Regions from separate parts of the Microbulbifer hydrolyticus genome, predicted to be linked through region 3. Evidence: predicted binding sites of a transcription regulator. Region 3 holds the regulator's gene; each other region holds the start of a gene.

Region 1 (6,726 bases), 140 kb from region 3:
GTGCAGGGTATTGAGCAGGCCCTCATGGAAGTAATCCACGCGCACAAACTTGTCGGTGACCTCGGCGCCCACAAGGCTTCCCGGGCAGATCAGCTCGGCGCCACCGCGCAGCGCGCTCTGGATGACCTCTCGGGTGAGTGCGGCATCGTCTGTCTGCGCGTCGTAATAGCGGTACACCGCCAACAGGTCGTCGCCGTTGAGCCCGCACAGCGCGTCGTAGTCCTGAAGACTGATGGAGCGAAAGCGCGACTGCGAAGAGAAGAGCCCGGCCAGCAGGGCGTACAAGCTGAGTCCCAGGCGAATTTTCCAGGCGGGGCGGCGGCTGTGCCGGTAAACCGGGATCAGGAAGGGCACCATGTGCACCAGGTCCGGCTTGTTGGCCAGCAACCAGCGGCGCTCCTTCAGGCATTCGTACACCAGTGAGAACTGCCCGCTTTCCAGATAGCGCAGCCCGCCATGAATCAGCTTGGAGGAGCGGGAAGATGTGCCGTGGGCGATGGACTCCTGCTCCAGGATGGCCACACGGTGGCCTTCAGCGGTCAGCGCTTCAGCGACCCCTGCACCCTGGATACCGGCGCCGACAACCAGAACATCATATTCCATAGACATTGCTGGCCTCCCGGGAGCGCATCAACAGCGGCAGGTTCCCCGTCAGGATGTGGTGGGCCCCGCGGTGGCGCCAGTGCACCGCGCCCTGCGCCGTGTTGATCTCGTGCACCACCCATTGCCAGGGCCCGGGCGGCAGTTCCTGGCAATCGACGGTGGCGTGGTCAATGAACAGGTAATCCGGCGCCAGAGTCACGACTTCTACGGAGAGGCTGCGCGCCACATTGGGAACGCGCAGGGCCACCTGATCAAAGCCGAGGTTGCGCGCCAATCGCAGGCTGCGCAGATCCGATGTGAGCACCACGAACGGATCGGTAGAACCGTGAATTTCATCCAGCAGCCGGTGAAGTGCCGTTTCCGCGCCGGTGGCCTGCAACGTCTCCGGGCTCAGCTCCACAAACCATTCCAGGTGCCGGTGCCGGATAGCCCATTCCACCAGGTCCCGGAAACTTGATACCGGCAATGTGTACAGGTCCTTGTCTTTGAGAAGGTGCAGCGGGGTTGAGATTCCCGCATGGGAAAGTTCGACGCCAACGCCGGCGCAGCACCACGGGGTCTGCTCCTTGCTGAACTGTACTTCCGTGGCAATCGCACAGGCACCCAGACCATGGGCCGCCTCAAACGCGGGCAGGGTGTTTTCGGGGTGGTGAATTTTGTCGCCTAAATGCGCAATCAACATCGAAGTGCGTTCCTGCCGGGCGTGGCCTTATTGTGTGGGTCGGTGGGTAGGAGTACTGCGCGATCTCTACATGAAAAATAGTTGTTATGGGGGGGGTTGCAAGCAGGTTTTGGCATCGGAGGGGACTGTCGAAACGCGATTCGAACCTCTGGCCCACTGTGCGCCCCTTGATCCGACCGATATAATGCCGCGCCTCAAATCCAGCCATTGATGTAAATCAACCTAATCAGGCGACTTATGACCGTAAGAACCCGTATCGCTCCTTCCCCCACCGGTGACCCCCACGTAGGTACTGCCTATATTGCCCTGTTCAACCAGTGCTTCGCCCAGGCCCAGGGTGGCCAGTTTGTGCTGCGTATCGAAGATACCGACCAGGCCCGCAGCACCCCGGAGTCCGAACAGGCGATCCTGGACAGCCTGCGCTGGCTCGGGCTCGACTGGCAGGAAGGGCCGGACGTGGGCGGCCCCCACGGGCCGTATCGCCAGAGTGAACGCGGCGACATTTACAAGAAATACTGCGAAGAGCTGGTCGCCAAGGGTCACGCTTTCCATTGTTACCGTACCGCGGAAGAGCTGGATCACCTGCGCGCGCAACTGCAGGAGTCTGGCAAGGCAACTCTCAAGCCCTCCGACCTGGCATTGCCGGCGGAAGAGGTGGAGAAGCGCAAGGCCGCCGGCGAGCCCTACGTGGTGCGCATGAACGTGCCGGAAAGCGGCACCTGTGTGGTAGAGGATCTGCTGCGTGGCCCCATCGAGATCGACTGGGCGCAGGTAGATGCCCAGGTGCTGCTCAAGTCCGACGGCATGCCCACCTACCACCTGGCCAACGTGGTCGACGACCACCTGATGGAAATCACCCACGTACTGCGCGGTGAGGAGTGGATCAACTCCGCCCCCAAGCACAAGCTGCTGTACGAATACTTCGGCTGGGAGATGCCGGTGCTGTGCCACCTGCCACTGCTGCGCAACCCGGACAAGACCAAGCTGTCCAAGCGCAAGAACCCCACCTCGATCCTTTACTACCAGCGCGCCGGCTTTATGCCCGAGGCCCTGCTGAACTACCTCGGCCGCATGGGCTGGTCCATGCCGGACGAGAGCGAGAAGTTCACCCTGGACGAAATGCTCAAGCACTTCGACATCCAGCGCGTGTCCCTCGGTGGCCCGGTATTCGATGTGGAAAAACTCAGCTGGCTGAATGGCCTGTGGATCCGCGAGCTGGAAGACGAGCAACTGGCGGACCGCCTGCAAAGCTGGCTGCTGAACCGCGACAACCTGCTCAAGGTGCTGCCCCAGGCCAAGGGCCGCATGGAGACCTTCGGTGACTTTATGCCACTGGTGAGCTTCCTCGCCGCCGGCAAACTGCCGCTGACCGAAGACAGCTTTGCCGGCAACAAGCTGGAGCTGGATGAGCAGAAGAAATTGCTGCAGTTCGCACTGTGGCGGCTCGAAGCCCTGCGCAGCTGGAGCAAGGACAACATCTTCGCCGCCGTGAAGGAGCTGTCCACGCAGATGGATATCAAACTGAAAGATTTTAACGCGCCGCTGTTTGTGGCCATCAGCGGCACCACCGCCAGCTTCTCGGTGATGGACGCCATGGATCTGCTCGGCCCCGATCTCAGCCGCGCGCGCCTGCGCCAGGCCATCGATGTGCTCGGCGGCGCGGGCAAGAAGGTGCTGAAGCGCTGGGAGAAAGAGTACGCAAGCCTGGCCTAAACTTGCTCGCACCTCTGGTGTCGATCGGAGGTGCGGGCAGCCGCATGCCACCCGGTTGCCCGGAGTGGCATTTTTTTTGCGTGTGTATATTTATGCGCAAACGGCGGTCAATTGAACAAAAATGCAACAAAATGTAGCAATCCGGGGATTTTGTGTGACAACTGTCACATTTCGCCGGTAGAATTCCACCAGATCTAGGATTAATGGATTAACCGAGCAGTATTTCAAGAAAAAGGAAAAAATATGACTAATGTGAAAAAAGCAGTCATTCCAGTTGCGGGGTTGGGGACTCGTATGTTGCCGGCCACCAAGGCCATCCCGAAAGAGATGCTGCCGATTGTCGACAAGCCGCTCATCCAGTACGTAGTGAATGAAGCGGTCAAGGCCGGGATCAAGGAAATTGTCCTGGTTACTCACGCCAGTAAAAACGCCATCGCCAACCACTTTGACACTTCTTTCGAGCTGGAAGCCCAGTTGGAACACCGGCTGAAGCGCCAGCTGCTGGACGAAGTACGTGCAATCATCCCGCGCGACGTAACCGTAATCTCTGTGCGCCAGGCCGAGGCGAAAGGCCTTGGGCATGCCATCGCCTGCGCGCGCCCGGTAGTGGGTGACAACCCCTTCGCGGTGCTGCTGCCAGATGTGCTGGTGGATGAATATGCGTCCGACCTGACCAAGACCAACCTGGCTGCCATGGTGCGCAACTTCGAGCAGACCGGTGCCAGCCAGATCATGGTGGAGTCGGTCGACTGGGAAGAGGTCAGCAAATACGGCGTAGTCGATTGCCTGGGTGCCGACCTGAAGGTAGGCAGCGTAGCCAAGATTGACGGCATGGTAGAGAAGCCCAGCGTCGATGCGGCCCCCTCCAATATGGCCGTGGTAGGCCGCTACGTGCTGCCCGCGGAAATCTGGGCCCTGCTGGAGCAAACTCAGCCCGGTGCCGGTGGTGAGATCCAGCTGACCGACGCGATTGACGAGCTGTTGAAGATCCAGAGCGTGGATGCCTACCGGATTGTTGGTCACAGTCACGATTGTGGTAACAAGCTGGGCTACATGAAGGCTCAGTTCGAGTACGGCCTGCACCATGCGGACATCGGTGCTGGGCTCCGAGAGTTCCTGGAAGGGCAGCAGCAGCGCGAAGAAGCCGTGGCCTGAGCTGCTTTGAGGGTGGGTGCGGGGCCAGCGGCTGACCCTGCATCCACAAAGAGCGGCAGGCGAACTTCTCCTGTACGCCTCTAACTATTTGATTAAAAAGTTGTTTTTTCTGGTTGACACGCGAGGGGCCGCTGTTAAAATGCGCCTCGCTTTCGGGGGAAACCCAAACAGGAAAGCAACTTTGGGGCTATAGCTCAGCTGGGAGAGCGCAACACTGGCAGTGTTGAGGTCAGCGGTTCGATCCCGCTTAGCTCCACCAAATTAAAAAAGGCCGCATCCGAAAGGATGCGGCCTTTTTTAATTTGGCAGAACTGCCCGGGAGCGAGGTAAAGCTCCCGGTTCACAAGGAGCCGCAGGCGACGCAGAGCGCCCGTAGGCGGCAGGGCTGGCGCACCAGCGACCCCGAAGGGGTGAGCAGGCAAAGCCTGCGAATCATCCCGCGCAAATGAACAAGAATTCCACTGCGGGGGGAATTGAACTCCCGGTTAAATGGTGGGAGTAACACACGGAAGTAAAAGCAGTGATTACGTCGAGGTAAGTAGCCTTCAAATTACTGTAAATTATCCAACCAATAAGTACTCAAAATCTCAATTGGGGGAGTAGATGGAAACAGGGAATGCATCCAGTCGAAAAGGAATCATACTGGCGGGCGGCTCCGGCACCCGGCTGTACCCACTGACCAAAGGTGTCAGCAAGCAGCTCATGGCAGTGTACGACAAGCCCATGATCTACTACCCGCTGACCACGCTGATGATGGCGGGCATCCGGGATATCCTGATTATCACCACGCCGGAAGAGCAGTCGCTTTTTCAGAAGCTGCTGGATGACGGAAGCCAGTGGGGTATTAACCTTACCTATGCAGTACAACCCTCCCCGGATGGCCTGGCGCAGGCCTTCCTGATTGGCCGTGAGCATGTGGGCAACAACCCCAGTGCACTGGTGCTGGGCGACAACATCTACTACGCGGAACGTTTCAACGAAGTGCTGAAAAATGCCGACCAGCGAACAGAGGGCGCCACCGTGTTTGGCTATCATGTCGCCGACCCGCGCGCCTACGGTGTAGCCGAGTTCGACAGTTCCGGTAAAGTCATCAGTATCGAAGAAAAGCCGGCCCAGCCAAAGTCCAATTATGCGGTTACCGGTCTCTACTTCTACGACAATCAGGTCTGTGACCTGGCGCGTGAAATCAAACCCAGTCACCGCGGCGAGCTGGAGATCACGGATCTCAACAGCATGTATCTGGCGCAGGGCAAGCTGAACGTTGAGTTGATGGGGCGCGGTTCCGCCTGGCTGGATACCGGTACCCATGACAACCTGCTGGAGGCCGCCCAGTTTGTGCAGACCATTGAGCGCCGCCAGGGCCTGAAGGTGGCCTGCCCGGAAGAGGTGGCTTTCCGTAAAGGCTTTATCGATGCAGAGATGCTTGAGAAGCAGGCGCAGCCACTCATGAAAAGTGGTTACGGAGAGTATTTGATGCAGTTGATCGCCGAGTCCGGCCGCGACCACCGGTTCACACGTTGATATGAAAGTAATCGATACCACAATCCCCGATGTAAAAATCATCGAGCCCAAAATCTTTGGCGACGAGCGCGGTTTCTTCCTGGAAACGTTCCGTCAGGACTTCTTCAACCGCGAGTGTGCCGAACGCACGTTCGTACAGGATAACCACAGCAAATCCGGGCAGGGCATCCTGCGCGGCCTGCACTACCAGACCCAGAGCACCCAGGGCAAGCTGGTGCGCGTCACCGCCGGTGAAGTGTTCGACGTTGCGGTAGATCTGCGCAAAAGCTCAGCCACGTTCGGCCAGTGGGTAGGCGTCTTGCTGAACAGCGACAATATGCGGCAGCTGTGGGTGCCGGAAGGCTTTGCCCATGGTTTCTACGTCACCAGTGAGTCCGCTGAGTTTGTATACAAATGTACCGACTACTACGCGCCCGAGCACGAGCACTCCCTGCGCTGGGACGACCCGGAAATCGGCATCGAATGGCCGCTGGTCAATGGTGAGCAACCCAGGCTTTCCGCCAAAGACGCCGAAGGCAAGCTGCTGAAAGATGCCGTTGTCTTTGATGATCTTTGATGGATCGGGAGCGCGATAAAAATGAAAATCCTGATCACCGGTAAAAACGGTCAGCTGGGCAAGCAGCTTCAAAAACAGGTGCCTGCTGGCGTAACGCTGGTCGCCCACGGTCGCGACACCGTGGATGTTGCCAATAAAGAGCAGGTGTTCTCTGTTCTGGGTGGGGCAAAGCCAGACGTTGTCATCAATGCCGCTGCCTATACCGCGGTAGACAAAGCGGAATCCGATATCGAACAGGCGCACGCGATCAATGCGCGTGGCTCGGAAAACCTGGCCCTCGCATGCCGTGAGCTGGGGGCGCGCCTGATTCACGTTTCTACGGATTTCGTGTTCGATGGCCAGCAGTCCCACCCATACAAGCCAGAAGATTACCGTAAACCTCTCGGTGTATACGGTGAGAGCAAGGCCCGCGGTGAAGAGGCCATCGAGGCCATCCTGCCGGAAGCCATCATCGTGCGTACGGCCTGGGTGTACGACCGTGAGGGCGGCAACTTCG
Region 2 (6,726 bases), 1.3 Mb from region 3:
GGCGCGCCGGACCGTGTATTTTTCGCCGGTGGCCAGTGCCGAGCGCAGCGCCTGCTCAGAGGAGCGAGACTCGCGCACGACCTCGTCGAGAGGCAGGCCAATAGAGCGGGCGCTGGAAGCCGCCACCAGATCCTCGGCAGCCGAGTTCAGGTAGCAGAGGGACAGGTTTTCATCGAGCACCAAAACGGCCGAGGTAAGGTTGTCCAAAAGCAGGCGTAGCTGGCGATCATTGAGCATTCAGGGGGTCCGATTTCGTTCATTGCTTCGGCTCGCCTATTGGGAGTGCAAGAAGCAAACCAAAATGGCGCAAAAAACCGGACACAGGAGAGGGTTTCAGGGGCGCCGGTGGCCGACCTCACAAGATGATGCACCAAAATCGTGCACAGAGCAAAAAACAGCCAGCTTTGATGCTCAGAAACGGGCGCGGGGCAAGTTACGGGGGTGTCGGGCGAGCGCGGACGGGCGCGTCCAGCGATTTGGGCACCGGGTGGGGAGCCCCCGGCGCTCAAGGTCATTGCGGCAGGGTATTGCCGCCGCCCTCGCAGTTAGCGAGGCGGTCGGTTAGCGCGGCTGTGGTTTGGGGGGCCTGGCGACGCCGGGGGCCTGGGGTAACTTCGGCATCTGCGGCGCCTGTTCGGCAGGGAAATCGGGGATCTGACCACCGGGACGCTTTACATGGACCTGGATGGCCTGGGACTGGGCCAGGGGGCGCCCACCAGCACCTAGCAACACCGCCTGTATCGTATGCGTGCCGCGCTCCAGTGCCGAGATATCCAGGCTGGTACCGGACGACGTACCCGACCAGCGCTGACCGTCAACCACAACAAAGAATTCGTAGCCGTCTTTGGGGACAGGGTCGAGGGCGACCTGCAGCACGACAAACCGCTGCCCCGGCGGGATGGTGGCGTCATTGGCGGGGCTCACGATCGCAAAGTTAACCGGGCCCTCGTAGTCATCGCGGTCGCGCCTATCCCCGGGGGACAGCTTACGTGTCCGCAACGGCTGCTTCGGCGCGATGGGCTGTACGTTGATGGGGCCTATCTCGACCTTCTCGGCTTTCTGGCCAGCGGGGGGGCTGTCACTGAATGTCACCCGGCCATCCGGTCCGACAATCTTGTATACGCTGCCACCTGAGGTGCCACTCGCCTTTTTGTCATCGGCCGCCGAGTCCTGCTGCGCCAGAACCGGCGCAGCCAGCAACACCGCCAGCAGTGCAATCCACCTGATCATGGGCTTTCCTGCCTCTCACTTTCTATTTGAGGTTGCATAGTAAAGGCTAGTGTACTCCTCTCTCCTCTACCCGCATAAAAAAAGCCCACACCTTGCGGGTGTGGGCTTTCTCGTCATCTTTGCACCGTTCTCACCAGACCGCTGTATGAACAGAGCCCGGCGGCGGCGCTCAGATGATACTCCGTTTTAAACGGTAGCGCCTGCGGCGTTTAAGGCCGGGGCGCTCTCGCCGTTTTTATACAGAGTAATACAGCTCGAACTCAACCGGGTGAGTGGTCATGTTCACACGCTGCACCTCTTCGCGCTTCAGTTCGATGAAGGCGTCGATGGCGTCGTCGGTGAATACACCACCTTCGGTCAGGAACGCGCGGTCCTGATCCAGGCAGTCCAGAGCCTGTTCCAGGCTGGAAGCAACGGTCGGGTACTCGGCCAGCTCTTCTGCCGGCAGGTCGTACAGGTCCTTGTCCGCAGCGTCGCCCGGGTGGATCTTGTTCTTCACGCCGTCGAGGCCAGCCATCAGCAGGGCTGCAAAGGCCAGGTACGGGTTGGCGGTCGGATCCGGGAAGCGGGTCTCGATACGCTTGCCTTTCGGGCTCGGCACGAACGGAATACGGATGGACGCAGAGCGGTTGCGCGCGGAGTAGGCCAGGATTACCGGCGCTTCGAAGCCCGGAACCAGACGCTTGTAAGAGTTGGTGGAAGAGTTACAGATCGCGTTCAGAGCGCGCGCGTGCTTGATGATACCGCCGATGTAGAACAGGGCAGTTTCAGACAGGCCAGCGTAAGCGTCACCGGCGAACTGGTTTACGCCGTCTTTGCTGAAGGACTGGTGCACGTGCATACCGGAACCGTTGTCACCTACCAGCGGCTTGGGCATGAAGGTCGCGGTTTTGCCGTAAGCGTGCGCTACGTTGTGTACCGCGTACTTCAGGATCTGAACCTCGTCCGCTTTCTTGGTCAGGGTGTTGGCGCCAACGCCGATTTCACACTGGCCAGCAGTACCCACTTCGTGGTGGTGTACTTCAATTTCCAGGCCCATGGCTTCCATCGCGGAACACATGGCAGCGCGGATATCGTGCAGGGAGTCGACCGGCGGAACCGGGAAGTAGCCGCCCTTAACGCCCGGACGGTGACCCATGTTGCCTTCCGCGAAAGAGGCACCGGAAGACCAGGCCGCTTCTTCAGAATTGATTTTGTAGAAGGCGCCACCCATTTCGGCACCCCAGGTGATGTCGTCGAATACGAAGAACTCGGGCTCCGGACCGAACAGCGCGGTATCACCGAAACCGGTGGACTTCAGGTATTCCTCGGCGCGCAGCGCGATGGAACGCGGGTCGCGCTCGTAGCCCTGGCCGGTGATCGGGTCGACAATGTTACAGCGAATGATGACAGTCGCTTCGTCGGTGAACGGGTCCAGGAAAGAGGTTTCGTCGTCCGGCATCAGGATCATGTCGGATTCGTTGATGCCCTTCCAACCTGCGATGGAGGAACCGTCGAACATCTTGCCTTCTTCGAAGAACTCGCCGCCAACTTCCTTAGACGGAATGGAAACGTGTTGTTCCTTACCTTTGGTATCGGTGAAGCGCAGGTCTACCCATTTGGCTTCGCTCTCTTTAATCAGTCCGAGCGTTTTCGCTGACATTGCAGTCCTCCAAGAATGAAAAGTTATGTGTTGCGCCAATTCGCATTGTCTTGTGGCAACAGTCGAAGCAAGGAGTGTGCCAAATTGGGGCAAACGGGCTATAGATCTTATCCGGGGTGCTGAGCCCAACAACAGCGGCCGGTTTTGAGTCACCTGCCACTACGGCACAAACACAGTAGTCCCAAAAATGGTGCCCCCAAAGAGCCGCATGCACTATTTTGGGGCCAGCAAGTCACGAAAAGCACCATTTTAGTGCCACAAGCAAATTCCCGATAGCGAGTTTATAATTCGCCACCTTTCCCGGGAAGCGCGATGGTTCGATCCCGGCCTCAAATTCAACAGCGGTTCCGGCACATTCACATGCACTTCGTCGTAAAGTTTTTCCCAGAGATCACCATCAAGAGCAACCCGGTACGCAAGCGCATGTCACGCCAGCTTGCCGACAACCTGCGCAAGCTAATGCGGCAGCTGGACGACCGCATCAAGGTGCAGAAAGACTGGGAAAAAATTGATGTCATTGCACCCGATGCAGTATCCCACCTTTGCGACCGCATTGAAGAGGTACTGGCGCACACTCCCGGCATTGCCAACTTTGCCCGCGTTCAGCAGTTCCCCCTTGGCGACCTGGACGACATCTACCAGAAGACCCTTCCGATCTGGGGGCCGCAGCTCGCGGGCAAGACCTTCTGCGTGCGCGTTAAACGCACCGGCAAGCACGATTTTCAGTCCCTCGACGTAGAGCAGTATGTGGGCGGCGGCCTCAACAAGAATACCGAGGCAGCGGGGGTAAAACTCAAGAACCCGGATATCACCGTCAAGCTGGAAGTCCGCCACGACAAACTCAACGTCATTGAACAGCTGCATCAGGGCCTCGGTGGCTTTCCGCTTGGCACCCAGGACCCGGTACTTTCATTGGTTTCCGGCGGCTTCGACTCCACCGTGTCCAGCTACCTCACCATGAAGCGCGGCATTCGCACCCACTTCCTGTTTTTCAACCTCGGCGGACGCCAGCACGAATTGGGCGTCAAGGAAGTGGCGTTTTACCTGTGGGAAAAATACGGCGCCTCTCACCGGGTAAAATTCATCACGGTTCCCTTTGATGAAGTGGTGGCGGAAATCCTCGAGCAGGTCGACGACTCCTATATGGGCGTCACCCTGAAGCGCATGATGCTGCGCGCCGCCTCCGCCGTCGCCAAGGAGCTGGACGTAGACGCAGTAGTGACCGGTGAAGCCATCGCCCAGGTATCCAGCCAGACCCTGAAAAACCTCGCGGTGATCGACAGCGTGACCGACACCCTGGTGCTGCGCCCGCTGATCACATCCGACAAGACTGACATCATCCGCACCGCGCGCGAAATCGGCACCGAGGAGTTTGCGGCGAATATGCCGGAATACTGCGGTGTGATTTCAGTGAAGCCCACCACCCGCGCGAAAATGGAAAAAGTCCTGCACGAGGAAACCCGCTTCGACTTCACCGTTTTGGATCGCGCCATTGGCAACCGGGTGATGCAGAATATCGACGAAGTGATGCAAGACCTGGGCGAAGATGCGCCGCCGGTGGAAATTGTCACCGAGCCGGGCGATGCCATTGTGATCGACATTCGCCACCCGACAGAGGAAGAGGTGAACCCTCTGGAGCTGGAAAATGCAGAAGTGGAAACAATCCCGTTTTATCGTCTGAGTACGGCATTCCAGAAACTCGACAAGGAAAAACAGTACCTGCTGTACTGCGCCCGCGGCGTGATGAGCCAACTGCATGCGTCGCACCTGCTGGACGAAGGCTACAAAAATGTCGGCGTATTCCGCCCGGAAAAACCCGAGCATTAATTCGTTCTAGCGATCTTCCCTGAACGACGTCCCGGCACCCCGCCGGGCTTCAAAAACGAAAGCGGCGGCCATTTCTGGCCGCCGCAGCTTCAACCTCTGCCCTGATCTGTTAACCGGTGTTGCGCATACCCGCCGCAATACCGGCAATGGTGACCATCAGTGCGCTTTCCAGCACCGGGTCTTCCTCGCGGGTGCGCAGGCGCGCCATCAGCTCGGCCTGTAGCAGGTGCAGCGGATCGGTATAGGGGTCGCGCACGCGGATCGACCAGCGCATGACCGGGTTGTTGTCCAGCAGGCTCTCGCGGCCGGTGAGCTCACTCAGGGCGGCGACGGTGCGCGCCAGGCGGCTGCGCAACTCCACACCCAGACGCTGCTGTTCCGGGTCATCGGTCAGGCGCTCTTCGTACCACAGCGCGACGCGGGTATCCGACTTGGCCAGCACCATCTCCAGCATATCCACAACGGTCTGGAAGAACGGCCACTGGTCGCTCATCTCGCGCAGGGTATCCGGCGCATTTTCCAGTCCGGTTTCCAGTGCGGCGCCGGTACCCAACCACGCGGGCAACATCAGGCGCATCTGGGTCCAGGCGAATACCCAGGGAATCGCACGCAGTGTTTCCACACCGCCGCCGGGCTTGCGTCGTGCCGGGCGGCTACCGAGCGCAAGCCGGCTGAGTTCGGTTTCCGGGGTGACGGTACGCAGGTAGGACACCAGTGCCGGGTCATCCTGCACTACCTCTCGATACGCGCGCACCGAGGCCTGGGTCAGGCGATCCATTTCCGCGCGCCATTCCGGGCGCGGTTCCGCGGGTGGCAACAGGGTCGCCTCCAGGGTCGCGGCGATATACTGCTCGAGGTTATACGCGGCCACCGATGGGCGGCCGTATTTCACCCGGATCATTTCGCCCTGTTCGGTGACGCGGATACGACCGGCGACGGAACCCGGGGGCTGCGACAGCAGCGCCATGCGGGTGGGCGAGCCGCCGCGGGAGATGGACCCACCACGGCCGTGGAACAGGGTCAGCGGGATTCCGTGCTCGCGGAAAATTCCAGTGAGCGCTTCCTGCGCGCGGAACTGGGCCCAGGCAGCACCGAGGAAGCCGGCATCCTTGGCCGAGTCGGAGTAGCCGATCATCACTTCCTGACCGGACTTGACGCGTTCACGGTAGAACGGGATTTCGAGCAGCGCGCTCATGGTACCGAAAGCGTTGTTGAGATCGTCGAGGGTCTCGAACAGCGGCACCACGCGCATCGGTGATTTCACGCCGGCAATTTTCTGCAGCAGCATGACTGCGAGCACATCGGACGAGGTCCTCGCCATCGAGATCACGTAAGCACCCAATCCTTCCGGGCCCTGCTCCGCGATCACCTTGCAGGTATCGAGCACCTCCCGCACTTCGTCGGTACAGAACTCACTGTCAAAAAAGGCGCCGTTTACCAGCGGGCGGCGGCTTTCCAGCTCACTGATCAGGAACTTCTGCTTCACCTGCTCCCCCCAGCTGGCGTAGCTGCCAAGATCCAGGAAACGGGTGATGGCATCGATCACGTTCGCATGCCGGGTGGACTCCTGACGGATATCCAGGCGCAGCAGGGTGATGCCGAAACAGTTGAGGCGACGCAGCGTATCCTTTAACTGGCCATCGGCAATGGCACCGAGGCCCACCGCGCGCAGGGAGCGGTCGATCAGGCTCAGCTCCTGGTGCAGCTCGCTGCCACTCGAGTAAATTTCGCCTTCCGGCTCCGCAGAACCGTTTACCCGGGCTTCCATCAGGGCACGGGTGTTGCGCAGGCGGTCGCGCACTTCGCGCAGCAGCACCCGGTAGGGTTCCGGGCTCGCGCCGGTACGCGCCAGCAGTTCATCGCTGGCGCGGTGCATAGACAGGTCTGCGAGCAGGTTCTCCACGTCCCGCAGGTAGAGGTCGGCAGCCATCCAGCGCGCCAGCGTAAGCACCTTCCGGGTTACCTTCGCCGTCACATTGGGGTTGCCATCCCGGTCACCGCCCATCCAGGAGGCGAAGCGGATGGGC
Region 3 (6,726 bases):
CCCTCCATGACGGCCACCATTTCCTCGGTGTCCATGGTGGCGAGTATCTGACTCTGGATCTCGTCGGGAAGCTCCTGCAGAACCTCGCCTTCCACCTCGCGGTCAATCAGCTTCCAAAGGACCTGACGGATGCGCGGCGGGGAGCTTTCCAGCAGTTCTGCAATACTCTGGGGGGAGAGCGAGTGCAGCATGCGCTGTACCTCGCGCCCGGTGCCACTGTCCAGCGCAGCGTACAGCTCGCCGAGCTGGTTCTGGGCGCGGAATTTAATGTCGGCACTGACGGGGTTGGGCACAGAGATACCTGCTGTTTGAGAGCACTGTGAGTGCCGGCATTATAGCGGCAGAAGGAGCTTTATTCGCCTTCGCCAAACCGGTCGTTGATCAACATGCAGATGGCTTCGTGTGCGGCGTCTTCGTCGCGGCCGCAGATTTCCAGCTCGAGCTCCACGCCTTTGCCGGCGGCAAGCAGCATCAGTGCCATAACACTTTTCCCATCCACCGCTTTGCCCTGGCAATGCACTTTCACTTCCGAAGAGAAGCGCGCACTGGTCTGGGCAAATTTACTTGCGGCGCGGGCGTGGAGCCCGAGTTTGTTAATGATGGTGATGCGGCTTTTTTGCATGGGCTGAATTCTTTGGGCTGTTCTTCTGCTTGCTCGGGACTTACTTCTGCTGCTCGCGGTGACGAATCTGGATATTTTCGAACTGGCTGGCGAAGGTCTTTGCGAGCTGTTCAACCATATACACCGAGCGGTGGCGGCCACCGGTGCAACCAATGGACACAGAGGTGTAGCTGCGGTTGCTCTGCTGATAGGAGGGCAGCCAGCGCTCAAGGAAGCGGGTGATGTCCCGCTGCATTTCTTCGGTCTCCTCGTGAGAGCGCAGGAACTCGGCGACCTCGGGATCCATTCCCGTCTTGTTACGCAGCTCCGGAATCCAGTAGGGATTGGGAAGGCAGCGCAAATCGAAGACCAGGTCGGCATCGACCGGAACACCGTGTTTGAAACCAAAAGACTGGAACAGGATCGCCATGCCCGGTGAATCCTTGCCCACCACGCGGGATTTCACCTGGTCGCGCAGCTGGTGCAGGCTGAGGCTGCTGGTGTCGATGACCAGGTCGGCCATGGATGCCAGCGGGGCGAGGAGCTCCTTTTCGCGATTGAGTGCTTCCAGCAGGTGCGTGTGACTGTCGCTCAGGGGGTGCTTGCGGCGGGTTTCACTGAAGCGCTGTACCAGAACCGGTGAGCGGGCATCCAGGTAGATGACATCGCAGTCGATACCACTTTCGCGCAGGTCGTTGATGACCTTGGGGGCCTGGCGAACATCATGCCAGAGGTTACGGGCATCGATGCCGAGCGCGAGCTGGGTGTTTTCCTGGGGAGGCTGTTCGGCGACTCGCCGGATCAGCTCGGGCAGCAGGCTCGCGGGAAGGTTGTCGATACAGTTGAAGCCAACATCTTCCAGCAGTTGCAGGGCCGAGCTTTTACCGGAGCCTGAGCGGCCGCTGATTATGACCAGTCGCATAGACAAGCACTCCTTGCTGATACCGGGGCTGATGTACCGCCGGGATGGCTAACTTGAGCACGGCCGGCAACGGGGTGCCGCCAGTACACGCGATAGCTATTATGCCGCGGCGGCGCTGTTTATGGCCAGTGCGTAGAGGTCGTCGCTGGTGGTGGCTTCACGCAGCTTTTCGCGTACGCGGCTGTCGCTGAACAGGGCGGCAATTTCCGCCAATGTGTCCAGGTGCTCCTGCTCGGAGTCTTCAGGAACCAGCAATGCGAAAAGCAGGTCAACCGGCTGGCGGTCGATGGCATCAAAATCTACGGCGGGAGAGGTAGTACAGAGAACGCCGATGGGCTGCTCACAGCCGGGCAGGCGGCAGTGGGGGATGGCAACACCCTCGCCAATACCGGTGGAGCCCAGGCGTTCCCGGGCTACCAGCTGGTTGAACACGGTATCGGAATCCAGATCGGGGTATTGTTCTGAGATCGCCTGGGCGATGTTGAGTAACAGCTTTTTCTTGCTGCTCCCCGCCAGATGGCAAAGGCTCAGGCGGGGAGAGAGTAATGCTTCCAATGTCATAACTTACTGATGATCTAGCGGTACAGGCCAGCCGGTAACCTGGGTTGTGTTACGACTAGCGGTGACTGCGTAACTTTTCTTTGTGTTTCAGCAGTTGCCGGTCGAGTTTGTCAGTCAGCGAATCGATCGCTGCGTACATGTCCTCTGACTCCGAATCGGCAAAGATATCCTTGTTTCCGTTCACGTGAACCCGTGCCTCGGCCTTCTGGATAAGTTTGTCGACGGACAGGATGACCTGGGTATTGGTGATCAGGTCATTGTGGCGGGAGAGCTTGTCCAGTTTGGTCTGGCAGTAATCGCGAATGGCCGGAGTTACGTCTACATGGTGGCCACTGATATTGATCTGCATGGATTTCTCCTCATCGGGTACAACACAATTGGGCTGCACCCCCGCACAGGGCGGCAACCCTACTAGGAAGTGCGCCAGAATGGAAGGATACACTCAATGTCTGGCTATTGGTTGCCCAGAAACTGACCGGGGTAGTGTTGAACAGCCCTATTTTGTGACTGATCTATCTATATCAGTCGTTTCCGCTCGCTGGAAGATGGTATACCCATGGACTCGCGGTATTTGGCCACCGTGCGGCGAGCCACCTTGATGCCCTGGGAGTCGAGCTCCTGGGTAATCTTATTGTCAGACAGGGGTTTGCGCGGCTGCTCGGCGTCGATCAGTTTGCGGATCAGGGCGCGGATGGCGGTGGAGGAAGCATCCTCGCCGGAGTCGGTGCTGACATGGCTGGAGAAGAAGTACTTGAGCTCGAAAACCCCGCGCGGAGTCAGCATGTACTTCTGAGTTGTAACCCTGGAGATGGTGGACTCGTGCATGCCGATGGTCTCGGCGATGTTGGCCAGTACCATGGGTTTCATCGCTTCTGGCCCCTGTTCGAAAAAGCCCTGCTGCTTTTCCACGATGCAGCTGGCCACTTTCAGCAGTGTCTCGTGGCGGCTCTGCAGGCTTTTCAGGAACCAGCGCGCTTCCTGTAAATTATCGCGCAGGTAGTTGTTGTCGCTGGAATTGTCAGCGCGCTTGATCAGTGAGGCGTAGGTATCATTGATGCGCAGCTTGGGCGTTGTTTCCGGGTTCAGTTCCACCACCCAGCGATGCTGCTTGCGGCTCACAATCACATCGGGCACCACGTACTGGGGTTCTTCGCCGCCAAATGCTTCACCTGGGTAGGGGGTGAGGGTCTGGATCAGGCGCATGACCTCGCCGAGCTGTGCTTCGCTCAGGCGGGTGCGACGACTCAGTTGGCGAAAGTCCCGTTTGCCCAGCAGATCGAGATGCTGGCCCACAACAGTTTGGGCCTGAGCGAGCCAGGGGGTGTGTTCGGGTAGTTGGCGCAGCTGCAGGAGCAGGCTCTCACGCAGGTCTCGGGCCCCGCAACCTGCGGGTTCGAGCTGCTGAATGGTCTTCAGCACCGCCTGCACTTCGTCCGTGTCGACCCCGAAGGCCGCAGCCATTTCGTCGAGGTCCGCGTCGAGGAACCCGTTGGGGGCGATGGCGTCGATCAGGGCCTCACCGATCAGTTTGTCGATATCGGTCAGTGGGGTCAGGTTCAGCTGCCACACCAGGTGATCCTGCAGGCTCTCTGAAGCGGCATTGCGTTGCTCGAGCGCATAGTCTTCGCCGTCGCCGCCGCTGTAACTGCCACTGGTGTAGATGTCGTCCCAGCGGGTGTCTACCGGCAGGTCATCCGGGATTTCGCTGTTCCATTCGCCGTCAGCGGAGGATTCGTTCTGGGCCTCGCGGGCACTTTCGCGCTCGGCGGTTTCCCGCTCCTGTCCTTCGGAGCTGGCGGGGGTGTTCTGGTCCTGATGGGACTCGCCGGCATTTTCATCGAAGTCCGATTCCAGCAACGGATTGCTGTCGAGTGCCGACTGGATTTCCTGTTGCAGATCCAGCGTCGACAATTGCAGCAGACGAATAGCCTGCTGCAGCTGCGGTGTCATCGTCAGCTGTGTGCCGAGTTTTAACTGGAGTGACTGCTTCATATGGGGGTTGCCGGCAGAAAAATCTGGCGTTGGCCCGCCGCGACAAATTTGATGCTTGAAGCGGCGGCGTAAAGCTCATTTCCTGCAGACTACCGCGGGGCAATTCGGAACACAAGGGGCGGGTTAAGCAATAAGCGTGCCGAAAAATTTTGAGACTCCGGTCACAGGGGGGTTAGGTATGATGACTGCCTAAAGAAAAGGGAAATGGGCAGATGAAAATACCTGAATCTGCCTAGATGGTGAACTCATGTCCCAGATAGACATCTTTCACTTGTTTGTTTTCTGCGACGTCCCTGGGGTTTCCGGAGGCGATAATATGGCCCTCACTGACGATATAGGCGGTCTCGCAGATGTCCAGGGTTTCGCGCACATTGTGGTCGGTGATCAGGACGCCGATACCCCGGTCGCGCAGATGGCGGATAATCTGCTTGATATCGTTGACGGAGATAGGATCCACGCCGGCGAAGGGCTCGTCGAGCAGGACAAAAGCCGGGTTGGTGGCCAGGGCGCGCGCAATCTCCACACGTCGGCGCTCGCCGCCAGACAGCGCCATGCCCAGGCTGTCGCGGATATGGGTGATGTGAAACTCTTCCAGCAGGGCTTCCAGCTGTTCTTTGCGCTGGCTCTTGCTGAGGTCCTTGCGAGTTTCCAGGATGGCGAGAATATTGTCGGCCACCGACAGGCGGCGAAACACCGACGCCTCCTGCGGAAGATAGCCAATCCCCTTGCGAGCACGGCCGTGCATGGAGAAGCCGGTAATGTCTTCGCTGTCGATCAGCACCTGTCCCGCGTCTGCCTGAACCAGTCCGGCAATCATGTAGAAGCAGGTGGTTTTACCTGCGCCGTTGGGGCCCAGCAGTCCAACGACCTGGCCGCTGGATACGCTCACGGAGACATCCTGGACGACTTTGCGCTTTTTGTACTGCTTGGCGAGATGTAACGCTTTGAGCGTCGGCATGGCGAATTCCGGTATCTAGTGGAGCGGCATTGCGGCTCCAGCTTGGTAATTTTTTCGGGTATTTGCGCTTGTGACCTCAGTGGGAGGCTACTGGCCGTCTTCGGCCGGCTTGGATTCCGGCTTCCAGATCATTTCCACGCGCTTCTTCTCTGACTGCCCCTGAGCCTGCATCTGCTCGCTGTTGAGATCGTAATCGATACGTTCGGCAGACAGCGTATTGCCATCGCGGTCGACGAAGGCCTCGCCGGTCAGTTGCAGGGCGTCACTGCTCACCAGGAACTCGATTCGCCTGGCGCGGGCCTTGACCGGGCTGGTGCTTTCCTCCACCTGTTGCTGGAAGTGGGCCGGGGTGCCGGTGGCCACTACCTTGCTGATTTCGCCTTTGGCGCTGCCGTGAACCTCCACGCGATCCGCGCGAATTTGCAGGGACCCCTGACGGATAACCACATTGCCGCTGTACACAGAGAGGTTCTTGCTGCGATTGGCTTCCAGTTTATCGGCGGACACTTTCACCGGTTGCTCGCGGTCATTCGGTAGCGCCAGCGCATTGGTGGCCAGTATCAGGGTGGCAAGGACGGTGCCCCAAAGTGCGCGGCTCTTAGCGGTTATCGTTGGCCGATGACGGGCGAATTCATTGGGCTTCATAGCTGCTTTCCACATCGGACAGAATTTCTACCTTGTCTTGTTTGAGATCCGCGCGCAGGCCCTTGCCAGTAGTGCGATTGGGGCCGTCGGCAATGGTAACAACTTTGTCGGTCTCGGCGAATTCCTCACGGGGCTTGATCACGATTCTGGGGGTGCGCAGGGTTATTCCCGGTTCCGGTAGTTCCCGGATGGATACGTCACCCTCGAGTACCACCCGTTGCCCATTGTTGAAGGCAACGCCGGTGCGGGACTCTGTGCGCCAGCGGGAATCTTCTCCCTGATAGAACATCATGCGCGGTTCGGTGAGGTCCGCCCTGTCCCGGCGGGCAAACTGGAAAAACGTCACGCGCTCGGCATCCACTTCATAGGCAAGCGTGCCCGCGGCGCTGTAGTGGCGCGTGCGGGCGCCCCGGATTATAAGATCCGCCGCCTTGTTGTGCTCCTGTTGCGTGGGGCGCTTGCCCAGCAACTGCTCCGGAGGGCTCTCGGTAAACCAGAGCCCGAGGGAAATCAGCGTGACCACAATGACCATTGGAAGCCAGGTGCGCATGCGTTGAGTGTTTCCTTTTGCACGGTGGCCTTTGTTGTCGGCCTTACAGTTAGTCGCTTACCGGGGGCGGTTGGTTCCGGCTCTGAGGGCTGTTAATTACCAGTTTCAGCCAGGTAGGGTGACAGTGCCGCTTCAAACGTTCCCTGGGCGAGCATGATGCGGTCACATACTTCCCGGACCGCGCCGAGGCCGCCACTGCGCTCGGTGGTAAACAGGGCGCGTTCCGCTACTGGCGGCGCTGCATTGGGAACCGCGATGGGGCATCCGACCCTGGTCATCAATAGCAGGTCTGGATAGTCGTCGCCCATATACGCGATATTTTCCATGTCATAGGGCTCGTTGGCGAACAGCTCCAGAAACGCGCTGTATTTGTCTTCCCGGCCTTGGATCAGGCGGGTTATACCCAGGTCGTGCGCGCGTTTTTCAACCAGTGCGCTGCGGCGCCCGGTGATGATGGCGACAGCGACGCCAGACTGCTGCAGCATCTTGATGCCATG

The links. Region 3 encodes sigma-54, which starts transcription at its own class of promoters, with help from an activator protein. Its sites were predicted from a motif close to TGGCACANNNNTTGCNNT; they were not measured.
Region 1: galU (UTP--glucose-1-phosphate uridylyltransferase GalU) is a predicted target of sigma-54. The motif match lies at 3,064-3,081, and genes of this name have one in related genera.
Region 2: glnA (glutamate--ammonia ligase) is a predicted target of sigma-54. The motif match lies at 2,937-2,954, and genes of this name have one in related genera.

The regions. Positions count from the first base shown of each region.
Region 1 is NZ_CP047491.1:3,235,044-3,241,769, reverse strand. Features, by position in the region: gene GTQ55_RS13900 (glycerol-3-phosphate dehydrogenase/oxidase) at 1-609, opposite strand, end outside; gene GTQ55_RS13895 (PI-PLC domain-containing protein) at 593-1,285, opposite strand; gene gltX (glutamate--tRNA ligase) at 1,523-2,998, shown strand; gene galU (UTP--glucose-1-phosphate uridylyltransferase GalU) at 3,242-4,153, shown strand; tRNA gene GTQ55_RS13880 (tRNA-Ala) at 4,337-4,412, shown strand; gene rfbA (glucose-1-phosphate thymidylyltransferase RfbA) at 4,757-5,674, shown strand; gene rfbC (dTDP-4-dehydrorhamnose 3,5-epimerase) at 5,676-6,230, shown strand; gene rfbD (dTDP-4-dehydrorhamnose reductase) at 6,252-6,726, shown strand, end outside.
Region 2 is NZ_CP047491.1:213,298-220,023, reverse strand. Features, by position in the region: gene glnL (nitrogen regulation protein NR(II)) at 1-237, opposite strand, end outside; gene GTQ55_RS00960 (DUF4124 domain-containing protein) at 562-1,230, opposite strand; gene glnA (glutamate--ammonia ligase) at 1,466-2,872, opposite strand; gene thiI (tRNA uracil 4-sulfurtransferase ThiI) at 3,233-4,699, shown strand; gene ppc (phosphoenolpyruvate carboxylase) at 4,809-6,726, opposite strand, start outside.
Region 3 is NZ_CP047491.1:3,096,569-3,103,294, reverse strand. Features, by position in the region: gene mgtE (magnesium transporter) at 1-269, opposite strand, end outside; gene GTQ55_RS13320 (HPr family phosphocarrier protein) at 353-622, opposite strand; gene rapZ (RNase adapter RapZ) at 663-1,523, opposite strand; gene ptsN (PTS IIA-like nitrogen regulatory protein PtsN) at 1,623-2,084, opposite strand; gene hpf (ribosome hibernation-promoting factor, HPF/YfiA family) at 2,140-2,433, opposite strand; gene GTQ55_RS13300 (RNA polymerase factor sigma-54) at 2,601-4,076, opposite strand; gene lptB (LPS export ABC transporter ATP-binding protein) at 4,309-5,034, opposite strand; gene lptA (lipopolysaccharide transport periplasmic protein LptA) at 5,122-5,679, opposite strand; gene lptC (LPS export ABC transporter periplasmic protein LptC) at 5,666-6,229, opposite strand; gene GTQ55_RS13280 (KdsC family phosphatase) at 6,322-6,726, opposite strand, start outside.